Azoarcus sp. CIB: one gene and its partner. The protein of the gene in region 1 interacts with the protein of each later gene in a pairwise test. Links are inferred from orthologs where the notes say so. Each region holds a gene or a part of one and is shown on either strand. Other genes may lie near its edges.

What was found.
Region 2: the proteins of uvrA (region 1) and uvrB interact in binary tests that used the Escherichia coli proteins (3 or more experiments, as listed by UniProt). The link is inferred for Azoarcus sp. CIB from one-to-one orthologs.

What each region holds. Positions count from the first base shown.
Region 1 is NZ_CP011072.1:4,466,639-4,475,295, reverse strand. Bases 3-3,359 are described here. They hold uvrA (excinuclease ABC subunit UvrA), read right to left. Parts: upstream 3,038-3,359; coding sequence 203-3,037; downstream 3-202. Other genes in these bases: AzCIB_RS20020 (MFS transporter), read left to right, coding at 3,172-3,359; AzCIB_RS20030 (hypothetical protein), read right to left, coding at 3-90. Outside these bases: more of AzCIB_RS20030, read right to left, coding at 1-2; more of AzCIB_RS20020, read left to right, coding at 3,360-4,356; ssb (single-stranded DNA-binding protein), read left to right, coding at 4,381-4,875; AzCIB_RS20010 (hydantoinase/oxoprolinase family protein), read left to right, coding at 5,320-7,473; AzCIB_RS20005 (hydantoinase B/oxoprolinase family protein), read left to right, coding at 7,564-8,657. UniProt on the Escherichia coli protein: The UvrABC repair system catalyzes the recognition and processing of DNA lesions. UvrA is an ATPase and a DNA-binding protein. A damage recognition complex composed of 2 UvrA and 2 UvrB subunits scans DNA for abnormalities.
Region 2 is NZ_CP011072.1:3,149,179-3,153,518, forward strand. The notes cover bases 1-2,904. They hold uvrB (excinuclease ABC subunit UvrB), read right to left. Parts: upstream 2,530-2,904; coding sequence 472-2,529; downstream 1-471. Other genes in these bases: AzCIB_RS13935 (low molecular weight protein-tyrosine-phosphatase), read right to left, coding at 1-460; AzCIB_RS13945 (amino acid aminotransferase), read left to right, coding at 2,702-2,904. Also shown: more of AzCIB_RS13945, read left to right, coding at 2,905-3,910; AzCIB_RS13960 (Lon protease family protein), read right to left, coding at 4,283-4,340. UniProt on the Escherichia coli protein: The UvrABC repair system catalyzes the recognition and processing of DNA lesions. A damage recognition complex composed of 2 UvrA and 2 UvrB subunits scans DNA for abnormalities.

The DNA of each region.
Region 1 (8,657 bases):
GCCGGCCTCCAGCAGGGTCTTGAGGATCTTGACGCGGCGCTCGATGCGATCGAGGAAGACGCTCTGTACGTCGCTCGGGACTTCGGGCATGAGGTTCTCCTGAATTCTGTAGGCGGTGCTGTGCGCTGGCCGCCGTATTGTCCGGAATACTCGAAGGTGGTCCGCTTCAAATTGTAAGCGCGATTGCCTGCATTTTTCTGCATTACCCGCGCGTGGCAGGCGTGAGCATGCGTTTCAGGTAGCGGCCGGTGTGGCTGTCGGGATGCGCGGCGATGAGTTCGGGTGGGCCGCTGCACAGGATGCGGCCGCCGCGGTCGCCGCCTTCGGGGCCGAGGTCGATGAGCCAGTCGGCGGTCTTGATGACGTCGAGGTTGTGCTCGATGACGACGATGGTGTTGCCGTGGTCGCGCAGGCGGTGGAGTACGCCGAGCAGGAGTTCGATGTCGCGGAAGTGCAGGCCGGTAGTGGGTTCATCGAGGATGTAGAGGGTGCGGCCGGTGTCGCGTTTGGATAGCTCCAGCGCGAGCTTCACGCGCTGGGCTTCGCCGCCGGAGAGCGTGGTTGCGCTCTGGCCCAGGCGGATATAGCCGAGGCCGACGTCCATCAGCGTTTCGAGCTTGCGCGCGACGGTGGGGACCGCGCGGAAAAATTCGAGGGCGTTTTCGACGGTCATGTCGAGGACTTCGTAGATGGTCCTGCCCTTGTAGCGGATTTCCAGCGTTTCGCGGTTGTAGCGCTTGCTGTGGCACACGTCGCAGGGGACGTACATGTCGGGCAGGAAGTGCATTTCCACCTTGATCAGGCCATCGCCCTGACAGGCTTCGCAGCGCCCGCCCTTGACGTTGAAGGAGAAGCGGCCGGGGCCGTAGCCGCGGGCGCGCGCCTCGGGGACGCCGGCGAAGAGTTCGCGGACCGGTGTCAGCATCCCGGTGTAGGTCGCGGGGTTTGAGCGTGGGGTGCGGCCGATGGGGCTCTGGTCGACGTTGATGACCTTGTCGAAGTGGTCGAGGCCGTGCACGGCCGAGAACGGGGCGGGCTCGGTCGTAGAGCCATAGAGGTGCTTGGCGGCGAGGGCGTACAGTGTGTCGTTGATGAGCGTCGACTTGCCCGAGCCCGACACGCCGGTGATGCAGGTGAGGAGACCGACCGGGAGCGTGAGTTCGACGTTCTTGAGATTGTTGCCGGTGCAGCCTAGAAGCAGCAGGTGGCGCTCCGGGTCGGGGGCGGAGCGTCGTGCCGGCACGGGAATGGTGTAGCGGCCGGCGAGGTAGGCGCCGGTGAGCGATGCCTCGCTCGCGACGATGTCGGCGGGCGTGCCGCGCGCGACGATTTCGCCGCCGTGCACGCCCGCGCCGGGGCCCATGTCCACGACGTAGTCGGCGCAGCGGATCGCGTCCTCGTCGTGCTCGACGACGATCACGGTGTTGCCCAGGTCGCGCAGCTGGCGCAGCGTGCCGAGGAGGCGGTCGTTGTCGCGCTGGTGCAGGCCGATCGAGGGTTCGTCGAGGACGTACATGACGCCGGTGAGGCCGGAGCCGATCTGGCTGGCGAGGCGGATGCGCTGCGCTTCGCCGCCGGAGAGGGTGTCGGCGGAGCGGTCGAGCGAGAGGTAGTCGAGGCCGACGTTGATCAGGAAGCTGAGGCGGTCGGAGATTTCCTTGACGATCTTGGCCGCGACGAGGCCGCGGTGGCCGGTGAGCGCGAGTCCGTCGAAGAAGGCCTTGCTTTCGCCCAGCGGCATGCGGCTGATTTCGTGCAGCGAGCGGTCGCCGATGAGGACGTTGCGCGCCTCGGTGCGCAGGCGGGTGCCGTGGCAGCTCGGGCAGGCCTGGGTCGCGCGCAGCTTGGTGAGTTCCTCGCGCACGGCGGTGGAGTCGGTCTCGCGGAAGCGGCGCTCGAGGTTGGGGACGATGCCTTCGAAGGGGTGCTCCTTCGCGACCATGCGTCCGTTGTCGGAGAGGTAGCGGAAGGCGATCTTGTGGCGGCCGGAGCCGTGCAGGACGACCTGTCGGACCTCGTCGGACAATTCGCCGAAGGGGGTGTCGATGTCGAAGCCGTAATGGTCGGCGAGGCTTGCGAGCATCTGGAAGTAGAACTGGTTGCGGCGGTCCCAGCCGCGGATCGCGCCGGCGGCGAGCGAGAGTTCGGGGTGGGCGACGACGCGTGCGGGATCGAAGAATTCGACCTGGCCGAGTCCGTCGCATTTGGGGCAGGCGCCGGCCGGGTTGTTGAACGAGAACAGGCGGGGCTCGAGTTCGGCAAGCGCGTAGCTGCAGACGGGACAGGCGAAGCGAGCGGAGAAGAGGTGCTCGGTGCCGGTGTCCATCTCGAGCGCAACGGCGCGGCCGTCGGCGTGGGTGAGCGCGGTCTCGAAGGATTCGGCGATGCGGCCGCGCTGGTCGGCGCGCACCTTGAGGCGGTCGATGACGACTTCAACGGTGTGACGGCGGCCCTTTTCGAGCGCGGGCATCGCGTCGAGTTCGGCGATCCGGCCGTCGACGCGCACGCGCACGAAGCCTTGCGCGCGCAGGTCGGCGAAGAGGTCGCTCTGTTCGCCCTTGCGGTAGGCGACGACGGGCGCGAGGATCATCAGGCGCGTGTCTTCGGGCAGCGCGAGGACGTGGTCGACCATCTGGGAGACGGTCTGCGCCTCGAGCGGGCGCTCGGGGTGGTCGGGGCAATGCGGGGTGCCGGCGCGCGCAAAGAGCAGGCGCAGGTAGTCGTGGATTTCGGTGATCGTGCCGACCGTCGAACGCGGATTGTGGCTGGTGGCTTTCTGCTCGATCGAGATCGCGGGCGACAGGCCCTCGATGAGGTCGACGTCGGGCTTTTCCATCAGTTGCAGGAACTGGCGCGCGTAGGCCGACAGCGATTCGACGTAGCGGCGCTGGCCTTCGGCGTAGAGCGTGTCGAAGGCCAGCGAGGATTTGCCGGAGCCGGACAATCCGGTGATCACGGTGAGCCGGTTGCGCGGCAACTCGAGGCTGACGTTCTTGAGATTGTGGGTGCGGGCGCCGCGAATGCGGATTTCGTCCATGGGGCGGGCTGACGAAGGGTAACGTGCCACTATACGAGAGAACGCCGACGCAAGCCAAACCGGCGCGCGGCGGGTGCTAGAATCGCCGTTTTGTTCCCGCCCCGAGACCGATGGCCCGACCCGAGCACGATCCGATGACCCCCGCAGAACGCCGGGCTGGCGCGAGCCTTGCCGCGATCTTCGCGCTGCGCATGCTCGGACTGTTCCTGATCCTGCCGGTGTTCTCGGTGCACGCGCACACGATCCCCGGGGGTGACAACCTGACCCTGGTGGGGCTGGCGATCGGCGCCTACGGGCTGACACAGGCCTTCCTGCAGATGGCCTTCGGCGCGGCGTCGGATCGATTCGGGCGCAAGCCGGTGATCGTGTTCGGATTGGTGCTGTTCCTGATCGGGAGCGCCGTTGCGGCGCTGGCCAGCGATATCGGGACGGTGATCGCGGGGCGTGCGCTGCAGGGCGCGGGGGCGATCTCGGCGGCGGTGACGGCGCTCGCGGCGGACCTGACGCGCGACCAGCATCGCACCAAGGTGATGGCGATGATCGGTTCGAGCATCGGACTGGTGTTCGCGCTGTCGATGGTCGCGGCGCCGCTTCTGTATAATGCGATCGGCATGAGCGGGATCTTCTGGCTGACGGCCGTGCTCGCGGCTGCGGCGATCGGCGTGGTGCTGTATGTCGTGCCGGCTGCGCCGCCAGTGCCGCGTGCACCGACCGGGCTTTTCGGCGAGGTGTTCCGGGACGGCCAGCTGATGCGCCTGAACGTCGGCGTGTTCGTGCTGCACCTGATCCAGACGGCGATGTGGGTGATGGTGCCGGCTGCGCTGGTGAGCGGGGCGAACCTGCCGTTGCCCGAGCACTGGAAGGTCTATCTGCCTGCCGTCGTGCTGTCATTCGCGGTGATGGTGCCGGCGGTTATCGCGGCCGAGCGGCACAATCGCATGAAGCTGGTGTTCGGCGCTGCGGTTGCGCTGCTGGTGGTCGTGCAGGCGGGGCTCTTCGCTTTCGGCCAGAGTGTCGTGACGCTGGGCCTGTGGCTGACGCTGTTCTTTGTCGCCTTCAACGTGCTCGAGGCAATCCTGCCGTCCTGGATCTCCAAGGTGGCGCCGGCGCATGCGAAAGGCACGGCGCTCGGTCTGTACAACACGCTGCAGTCGGCCGGGCTGTTCCTCGGCGGTATGCTGGGGGGCTGGCTGGCCGAACACTTCGGCACGGGCGCCGTGAACCTCGTGTGCGGCGTGCTCGCCGTGATCTGGCTGCTGCTCGCAGCCTCAATGAATCCGCCCGCCCGCCGCGTAACGCCGGCGTCGGCGGCGCACTAACCTGAAACATCCGAGGAGAACCTCATGGCTTCGTTGAACAAAGTCATCCTGATCGGCAATCTGGGCCGCGATCCGGAAACCCGCTATGCGCCGAGCGGCGACGCGATCTGCAACATCACCGTGGCGACCACCGAGACGTGGAAGGACAAGGCGACCGGCGAGCGCAAGGAAGCGACCGAGTGGCACCGCGTGGTGTTCTTCGGCCGTCTGGCCGAGATCGCGGCGCAGTACCTGCGCAAGGGCAGCCAGCTCTACGTCGAAGGGCGCCTGCAGACGCGCAAGTGGCAGGACAAGGACGGCCAGGACCGCTACACGACCGAGATCCGCGGCGACGAGATGAAGATGCTGGGTTCGCGCCAGGGCGGCGGCGGTGGAGATGCGCCGATGGGCGGTGGCTACGATGCCCCGGCCGCGGCGCCTGCGCGCCAGGCTCCGCAGCAGGCGCCGGCGCAGAAGGCGCCGGGCCAGTCGGGCGGTGGCGGCGGGTTCGGGGACTTCGACGACGACATCCCGTTCTGACGAAGAAATCTTTCCTGTTGTAAACAACGAATGCGAAGCCCTTGTGGCTTCGCATTTTCGTTTGTGCCGTACGCAACGGCACTTGGGGCTTCGTGCTCCGCCCGGTTACGCGCCCTCGCGGTGCGCTCCATGCCGTCCGTGCTGACACGGACGGTCTCCGCCTCTTCCCGTTTGTCCCGTTTCTTTCTGTTCGCATCGTCCGGACGCCCCGAGCGGTGACCGGTGCGTCCGTTCGACTTCCGGACGGTCATCCATTTTCTGGTCGTACGCCCCGCGCAGCGTTTCCTGTTGCGGTGCACGAGGCGCGCGGCGCTTCTCCGCCATTCCCGGGCTCATCGGTCTGGTGCGTTGCAGCGGCCGAAATCTGGCACGTCCGCTGCAATAGGTCTTGCGGGGGCCGGCAGCATCGGCGACTCGACAATCCAGGAGATGATGGAGACAAACATGGAAGTCCAACAGGCAGCATCACAAGTACAGGTGATGGGCATCGATGCCGGCGGCACGATGACCGATACCTTCTTCGTGCGGGAAGACGGCCGCTTCGTCGTCGGCAAGGCACAGAGCAACCCGGGCGATGAGTCGCTCGCGATCTACAACTCCTCGGTGGACGCGCTGGCCCACTGGGGCCGGGAAGTTGATGACGTTTATCCCGAACTCGTCACCTGCGTGTATTCCGGCACCGCGATGCTGAACCGCATCCTGATGCGCAAGGGCCTGGACGTGGGCCTGATCTGCAACCGCGGCTTCGAGCAGATCCATTCGATGGGGCGCGCGCTGCAGAGCTATCTCGGCTACGCGCTGGAAGACCGCATCCACCTGAACACCCATCGCTACGACGAGCCGCTGGTGCCGGTGTCGCGCACCCGCGGCGTCGCCGAGCGCACCGACGTGCAGGGCCGGATCGTGATTCCGCTGCGCGAGGACGAGGTGCGTCAGGCCACCCGCGAATTGGTCGAAGCCGGATCGCAGGCGATCGTGATCTGCCTGCTGCAGTCGCACAAGAATGAAACGAGCGAGCAGCGGGCGCGTGACCTCGTCAAGGACGAGCTGCAGAAGTTGAAGGTGGACATCCCGGTGTTCGCGTCGGTGGATTACTACCCGTCGCGCAAGGAAAGCCACCGCATGAACACGACGATCCTGGAGGCCTATGGCGCGGAACCGTCGCGTCAGACGCTGAAGAAGGTCAGCGACCGTTTCAAGAAGCACGGCGCGAAGTTCGATTTGCGCGTGATGGCGACGCACGGCGGCACGATCTCGTGGAAGGCGAAGGAACTGGCACGCACCATCGTCTCCGGCCCGATCGGGGGCGTGATCGGCTCGAAACTGCTGGGCGAGTACCTGGGGGACGAGAACATCGCGTGCTCGGACATCGGCGGCACCTCGTTCGACGTCGCGCTGATCACCAAGGGCAGCTTCGCGATCAAGTCGGATCCGGACATGGCGCGCCTGGTGCTGTCGCTGCCGCTGGTGGCGATGGACTCGGTGGGCGCGGGCGCGGGCAGCTTCGTGCGTCTGGACCCGTACAGCAAGTCGATCAAGCTCGGTCCCGACAGCGCCGGCTACCGCGTCGGCACCTGCTGGCCGGAAAGCGGACTCGACACGGTGTCGGTGTCCGACTGCCACGTGGTGCTGGGCTACCTCAACCCGAACAACTTCCTCGGCGGCGCGATCAAGCTCGACGTGCAGCGCGCACGTGACCATATCAAGGCGCAGATCGCCGATCCGCTGGGACTGTCGGTCGAGGATGCGGCGGCCGGCGTGATCGAGCTGCTCGACCTGACGCTGTCCGAGTACCTGCGCGCCAACATCAGCGCGAAGGGCTACAACCCGGCCGAGTTCACGTGCTTCTCGTACGGGGGCGCCGGTCCGGTGCATACCTACGGCTACACCGAAGGGGTCGGCTTCAAGGACGTGGTCGTGCCCGCGTGGGCCGCCGGCTTCTCGGCTTTCGGCTGCGCGTGCGCCGACTTCGAGTACCGCTACGACAAGTCGGTCGACCTCGGCGTCGCCCAGTTCGCAAGCGATGCGGACAAGGCGGCGGCCTGCGCGAGCCTGCAGGACGCGTGGGAAGAGCTGGCAGTGAAGGTCATCGACGAGTTCGTCATCAACGGCTACAAGCCGGAAGACGTGCTGCTGATCCCCGGCTACAAGATGCAGTACATGGGGCAGCTGAACGACCTGGAAATCGTGTCGCCGGTGTCGACCGCAGCGACGGCGGCCGACTGGAACCAGATCATCGAGGCCTTCGAGAACACCTACGGGCGCGTCTATGCCAACTCGGCACGGTCGCCCGAACTCGGGTTCTCGGTGACGGGCGCGATCCTGCGCGGCATGGTCGTGACGCAGAAGCCGGTGCTGCCGGAAGACGTGGATTGCGGCCCGATCCCGCCCAAGGAAGCCTATCTCGGCACCCGTCCGTTCTACCGCCACAAGCGCTGGGTCGAGGCCGCGCTGTGGAAGATGGAATCGCTCAAGGCCGGCAACCACATCGTCGGGCCCGCGATCATCGAATCGGATGCCACGACTTTCGTCGTGCCCGACGGCTTCGAGACCACGGTCGACAAGCACCGCCTGTTCCACCTCAAAGAAGTCCGGTAGCCGTCCGGGCCGTACCGGGACGACCGGCGCCCCGCGCAGGGGCGGGACTGGAGCCGTCCCGGGGGCCAACCATCATCGAGGAGACCCATCATGAATATGTTGAGCAACAAGGAAGTCGGCCTCGCCGACCTGCTGAAGAACGGCCAGACGCTGAAGCAGTTCCGCGACGGCATCATCGAGCGCACCAAGGCGACTGGCTACTACAACGGCCAGGAGAAGCTGGAATTCCGCGACAGCGACCCGATCGGCTACGAGAAGCTGTTCTCCAAGCTGCGCGGCGGCCTGGTGCATGCCCGCGAGACGGCCAAGAAGATTGCCGCGAGCCCGATCGTGGAGCAGGAAGGCGAACTGTGCTTCACGCTGTACAACGCCGCGGGCGACTGCGTGCTGACCTCGACCGGCATCATCATCCACGTCGGGACGATGGGCGCGGCGATCAAGTACATGATCGAGAACAACTGGGAGGGCAACCCCGGCATCAATCCCGGTGACATGTTCACGACCAACGACTGCGCGATCGGCAACGTGCACCCGTGCGACATCGCGACCATCGTCCCGATCTTCTGGGACGGGCGCCTGATCGGCTGGGTCGGCGGCGTCACCCACGTGATCGACACCGGCGCAGTGACGCCGGGCTCGATGTCCACCGGCCAGACGCAGCGCTTCGGCGACGGCTACATGATCACCTGCCGCAAGACCGGGGTGAACGACGAGCCGCTGCGCGACTGGCTGCACGAGTCGCAGCGCTCGGTGCGCACGCCGAAGTACTGGATCCTCGACGAGAAGACCCGCATCGCGGGCTGCCACATGATCCGCGAGCTGGTGGAAGAGGTGATCCGCGCCGACGGCATCGAGGCCTACGAGAAGTTCGCCTACGAAGTCATCGAGGAAGGCCGCCGCGGCCTGATGAGCCGCATCAAGGCGATGACCCTGCCGGGCAAGTACCGCAAGGTCTCGTTCGTCGACGTGCCCTTCAAGCACGAGGACGTGCAGGTGTCGAACGCCTTCGCCAAGCTCGACTCGATCATGCACTCGCCCTGCGAGATGACGATCAAGCCGGACGGCAAGTGGAGGCTGGACTTCGAGGGCGCCAGCCGCTGGGGCTGGCATACCTTCAACGCCCACCAGGTGGCCTTCACGTCCGGCATCTGGGTGATGATGTGCCAGACCCTGGTGCCGACGCA
Region 2 (4,340 bases), 1.3 Mb from region 1 along the record:
ACCTCAGCACGTCGACGAGCCCCCCGATCGCATCTTCACAGTAGTCGAGTACCAGATCGAACCCGCGCTCGCCGCCGTAATAGGGATCGGGCACTTCGTCAGCCTTGAAGCGGCGTGCGTAGCTCATGAAGAGCCTGACCTTGCCGCGATGCTCGTCGGGACAGTTTCGCTTCATGATCTCAAGGTGCCCGGTGTCCATCGCGAGCAACAGGTCGAAGGCCTCGAAGTCCGCCGGTTCGAGTTTTCGCGCCCGCAACATCGAAAGATCGTAGCCGCGCTTCTTGGCCGCCTTGCGCGTGCGCGGATCGGGCGCCTCACCGACGTGATAGCCGTGCGTCCCGGCCGATTCGACCTCGATCACCCCGTCGAGCCCCGCCGCGCGGATGGCATGCCGCGCCACACCTTCGGCAGTAGGGGATCTGCAGATGTTGCCGGTACATACGAACAGGATTTTCGTCACGACGTCACCTCTCAGGCCTCCCCATGCTGGTCCGCGCCGAACGCGCGCTGGCGCAGCCTGAACAATTCGTCCCGGGCTGCTGCAGCCTTTTCGAATTCGAGGTTGCGGGCATGTTCCTGCATTTCCTTCTCGAGTTTCCGGATCGCCTTCGCGACGGACTTCTCGTCCATCGCGAAATATTCGGCCCGCGCCTCCTGCGCTACATTCGCATTGCGCTCGTCGCTGCTCGAGTAGACGCCGTCGATGATGTCCTTGATGCGCTTGGTCACCGACTTCGGGACGATACCGTGTTCGGCGTTGAACGCGAGCTGCTTTGCCCGACGTCGCTCGGTCTCGTCCATCGCGGCGCGCATCGAGCGCGTCACCACGTCCGCGTATAGGATCGCGCGGCCGTGGATATGCCGTGCGGCCCGCCCGATCGTCTGGATCAGCGAGCGCTCGGAACGCAGGAAACCTTCCTTGTCCGCGTCCAGAATCGCCACAAGAGACACCTCGGGAATATCCAGACCTTCGCGCAGCAGGTTGATGCCCACCAGCACATCGAACTCCCCGAGACGCAGATCGCGGATAATCTCGACACGCTCGACCGTGTCGATGTCGGAATGCAGGTAACGCACGCGAATGCCGTTTTCGGCAAGATAATCGGTGAGGTCCTCCGCCATCCGCTTCGTCAGCGTCGTTACCAGCACGCGCTCACCCACGGCAATACGGCGCTTGGCCTGGGACAGCAGGTCGTCGACCTGAGTGCTTGCGGACCTGACCTCCACCGCGGGGTCGATCAGCCCCGTGGGGCGGACGACCTGCTCGACGACTTGCGCCTGGTGCGTCGCCTCGTAATTCGCAGGCGTCGCGGACACGAAGATCGTCTGCGGCATCAGGCGCTCGAATTCCTCGAACTTCAGCGGCCGGTTGTCGAGTGCCGACGGCATACGGAATCCGTATTCGACGAGGTTCTCCTTACGCGAACGGTCACCCTTGTACATGCCGCCCACCTGCGGAATCGCCACGTGCGACTCATCGACGAACAGCAACGCGTCCGGCGGCAGATAGTCGATCAGCGTCGGCGGCGGCTCGCCTGGGCCGCGCCCCGACAAATGGCGCGAGTAGTTCTCGATGCCCTTGCAGAACCCCATCTCGTTGAGCATCTCCAGATCGAAGCGCGTGCGCTGCTCGATGCGCTGAGCTTCCACCAGCTTACCCGCGCGCTGAAAATCACTGACTCGATCGCGCAGCTCATCCTTGATCGCCTCGATCGCCTGCAGCACCGTCGCGCGCGGAGTAACGTAGTGGCTGGACGGGTAAACGGTAAAGCGGACGAGCTTCTGCTTCAGGTGCCCGGTAAGGGGGTCGAACAACGTCAGATGCTCGATCTCGTCGTCGAACATCTCGATCCGCACCGCATACTCGGCATTCTCCGCCGGAAACACGTCGATCACGTCGCCGCGCACACGGAAGGTCCCGCGCCGGAAGTCGATGTCGGAGCGGGTGTACTGCATCGCCACGAGTCGCTGCACGAGGTCGCGATGGGCAATGCGCTCGCCCTCACGCAGATGCAGGATCATCGCATGGTAATCGACCGGGTCGCCGATACCGTAGATGCACGACACCGTCGCGACGATCACCACGTCGCGCCGCTCCATCAGGCTCTTCGTTGCCGACAGGCGCATCTGCTCGATGTGCTCGTTGATGCTTGAATCCTTCTCGATGAAGAGATCGCGCGACGGAACATAGGCTTCCGGCTGGTAGTAGTCGTAGTACGAGACAAAATATTCGACGGCGTTCTCGGGAAAGAACTCCCGGAATTCGGCGTACAACTGCGCGGCTAGCGTCTTGTTCGGCGCCAGCACCAGGGCGGGTCGGCCGCAGCGCGCAATGACGTTCGCCATCGTGTAGGTCTTGCCCGAGCCGGTCACGCCGAGCAGGGTCTGGAACATCAGGCCGTCGGACACCCCCTCGGTCAGCAGATCGATCGCTGCCGGCTGGTCGCCCGCGGGCGCAAAAGGCTGATGGAGTCTGAACGGACTCCCTTCGAAAGTCACCACCGGAACACTGTCCGTCGAACTCGTCATGCTAGAATTTCCGGCTGTTTCAAGCGCTTGCCCGTTTGTTGCGATAGACGAAACAGAGTCGGGCAAATGCGCATTATTTCGCAAAACTCGGCTCAAGGCACGGCAGGATGGACCGTCACCAACGCGACAGGTTCAGTCCCCCGACGCCCCCCGCCCAACCTGGAGTTGTTTAATGCCCGCTTCGATCTTCGCCGCCGTCGAGATGGCACCCCGTGACCCGATCCTCGGACTGAACGAGGCCTTCATCGCCGACGGGCGCACTGAGAAGGTGAACCTCGGCGTCGGCGTCTACTATGACGACAACGGCAAGATTCCGCTGCTCGCAGCTGTGAAGACGGCCGAGAAGTCGCGTCTCGAAGCGATGCCGCCGCGCGGCTACCAGCCGATCGAAGGCCCCGCGGCATACAACACCGCCGTGCAGAACCTGCTCTTCGGCAAGGATTCGGCCCTCATCGCCAACGGCCAGGTCGTCACCGTCCAGGCATTGGGCGGCACGGGCGCGCTGAAGGTCGGCGCCGACTACCTCAAGCGCCTGGTCCCCGGCGCAACCGTCTACATCTCGGATCCCAGCTGGGAAAACCACCGCGCGCTGTTCGAGTCCGCCGGCTTCCCGGTCGAGAACTATCCGTACTACGAGCCAAGCACCCGCGGCGTGAACTTCGCCGGCATGAAGGTCAAGCTCGAACAGCTCGCCCCGGGCTCTGTCGTCGTGCTGCACGCCTGCTGCCATAACCCGACGGGGGCCGATCTGACCGAAGCCCAGTGGGGCGAGGTCGTCGGTGCATGCCGCGAACGCGGCCTTGTGCCCTTCCTCGACATGGCCTACCAAGGATTCGCCGACGGCATCGAGCCGGACGCGGTCGCCGTGCGCCTGTTCTCCGCCAGTGGTCTGCAATTCTTCGTTTCGAGCTCGTTCTCGAAGTCGTTCTCGCTTTACGGCGAGCGCGTGGGCGCCCTGTCGATCGTCACCGCGAACAAGGACGAGTCGGCCCGCGTGCTGTCGCAGGTCAAGCGCGTGATTCGCACCAACTACTCCAATCCGCCGATCCATGGCGGCGCCATCGTCGCGGCAGTGCTGAATTCGGCCGAACTGCGTCAGATGTGGGAAGACGAACTGGCCGGCATGCGCGACCGCATCCGCGCGATGCGTACCGGGCTGGTCGAAAACCTGAAGGCGGCCGGCGTCGCGCAGGACTTCTCGTTCGTGATCCAGCAGCGCGGCATGTTCTCCTACACCGGCCTGTCGGCCGCGCAGGTCGAACAGCTCAGGAACGACTTCGGCATCTACGCCGTGTCGACTGGCCGCATTTGCCTCGCCGCCCTCAACTCGCGCAACATCGGCTACGTCGCGAAGGCGATTGCCACGGTCGTGAAGGCTTAAGAATCCGCGCAAGCAATATTGACGCATAGCCGTGCGCTACCTATAATGCGCGGCTCAATTCCCCGATAGCTCAGTTGGTAGAGCAACGGACTGTTAATCCGTGTGTCCCTGGTTCGAGCCCAGGTCGGGGAGCCAAAATTTGGCTCCTGCAGCATCCTGCATGAGCAGACGATACCGATCCCCGATAGCTCAGTTGGTAGAGCAACGGACTGTTAATCCGTGTGTCCCTGGTTCGAGCCCAGGTCGGGGAGCCAGTAAAGCCAAGTAGATGGGCCACCTTTCGAGGTGGCCCATTTGCTTTGCGGGTTTGAGGCATGCCTCCTCCCAACCGCCAGCATCGTCGCACGCGATCACATCAACCCCATCGGAACCTCATTCCTGGCCGCTCTCATGCCGCCGTCGGAAGCGGGCGTGCCGAACTTCGCTGCCG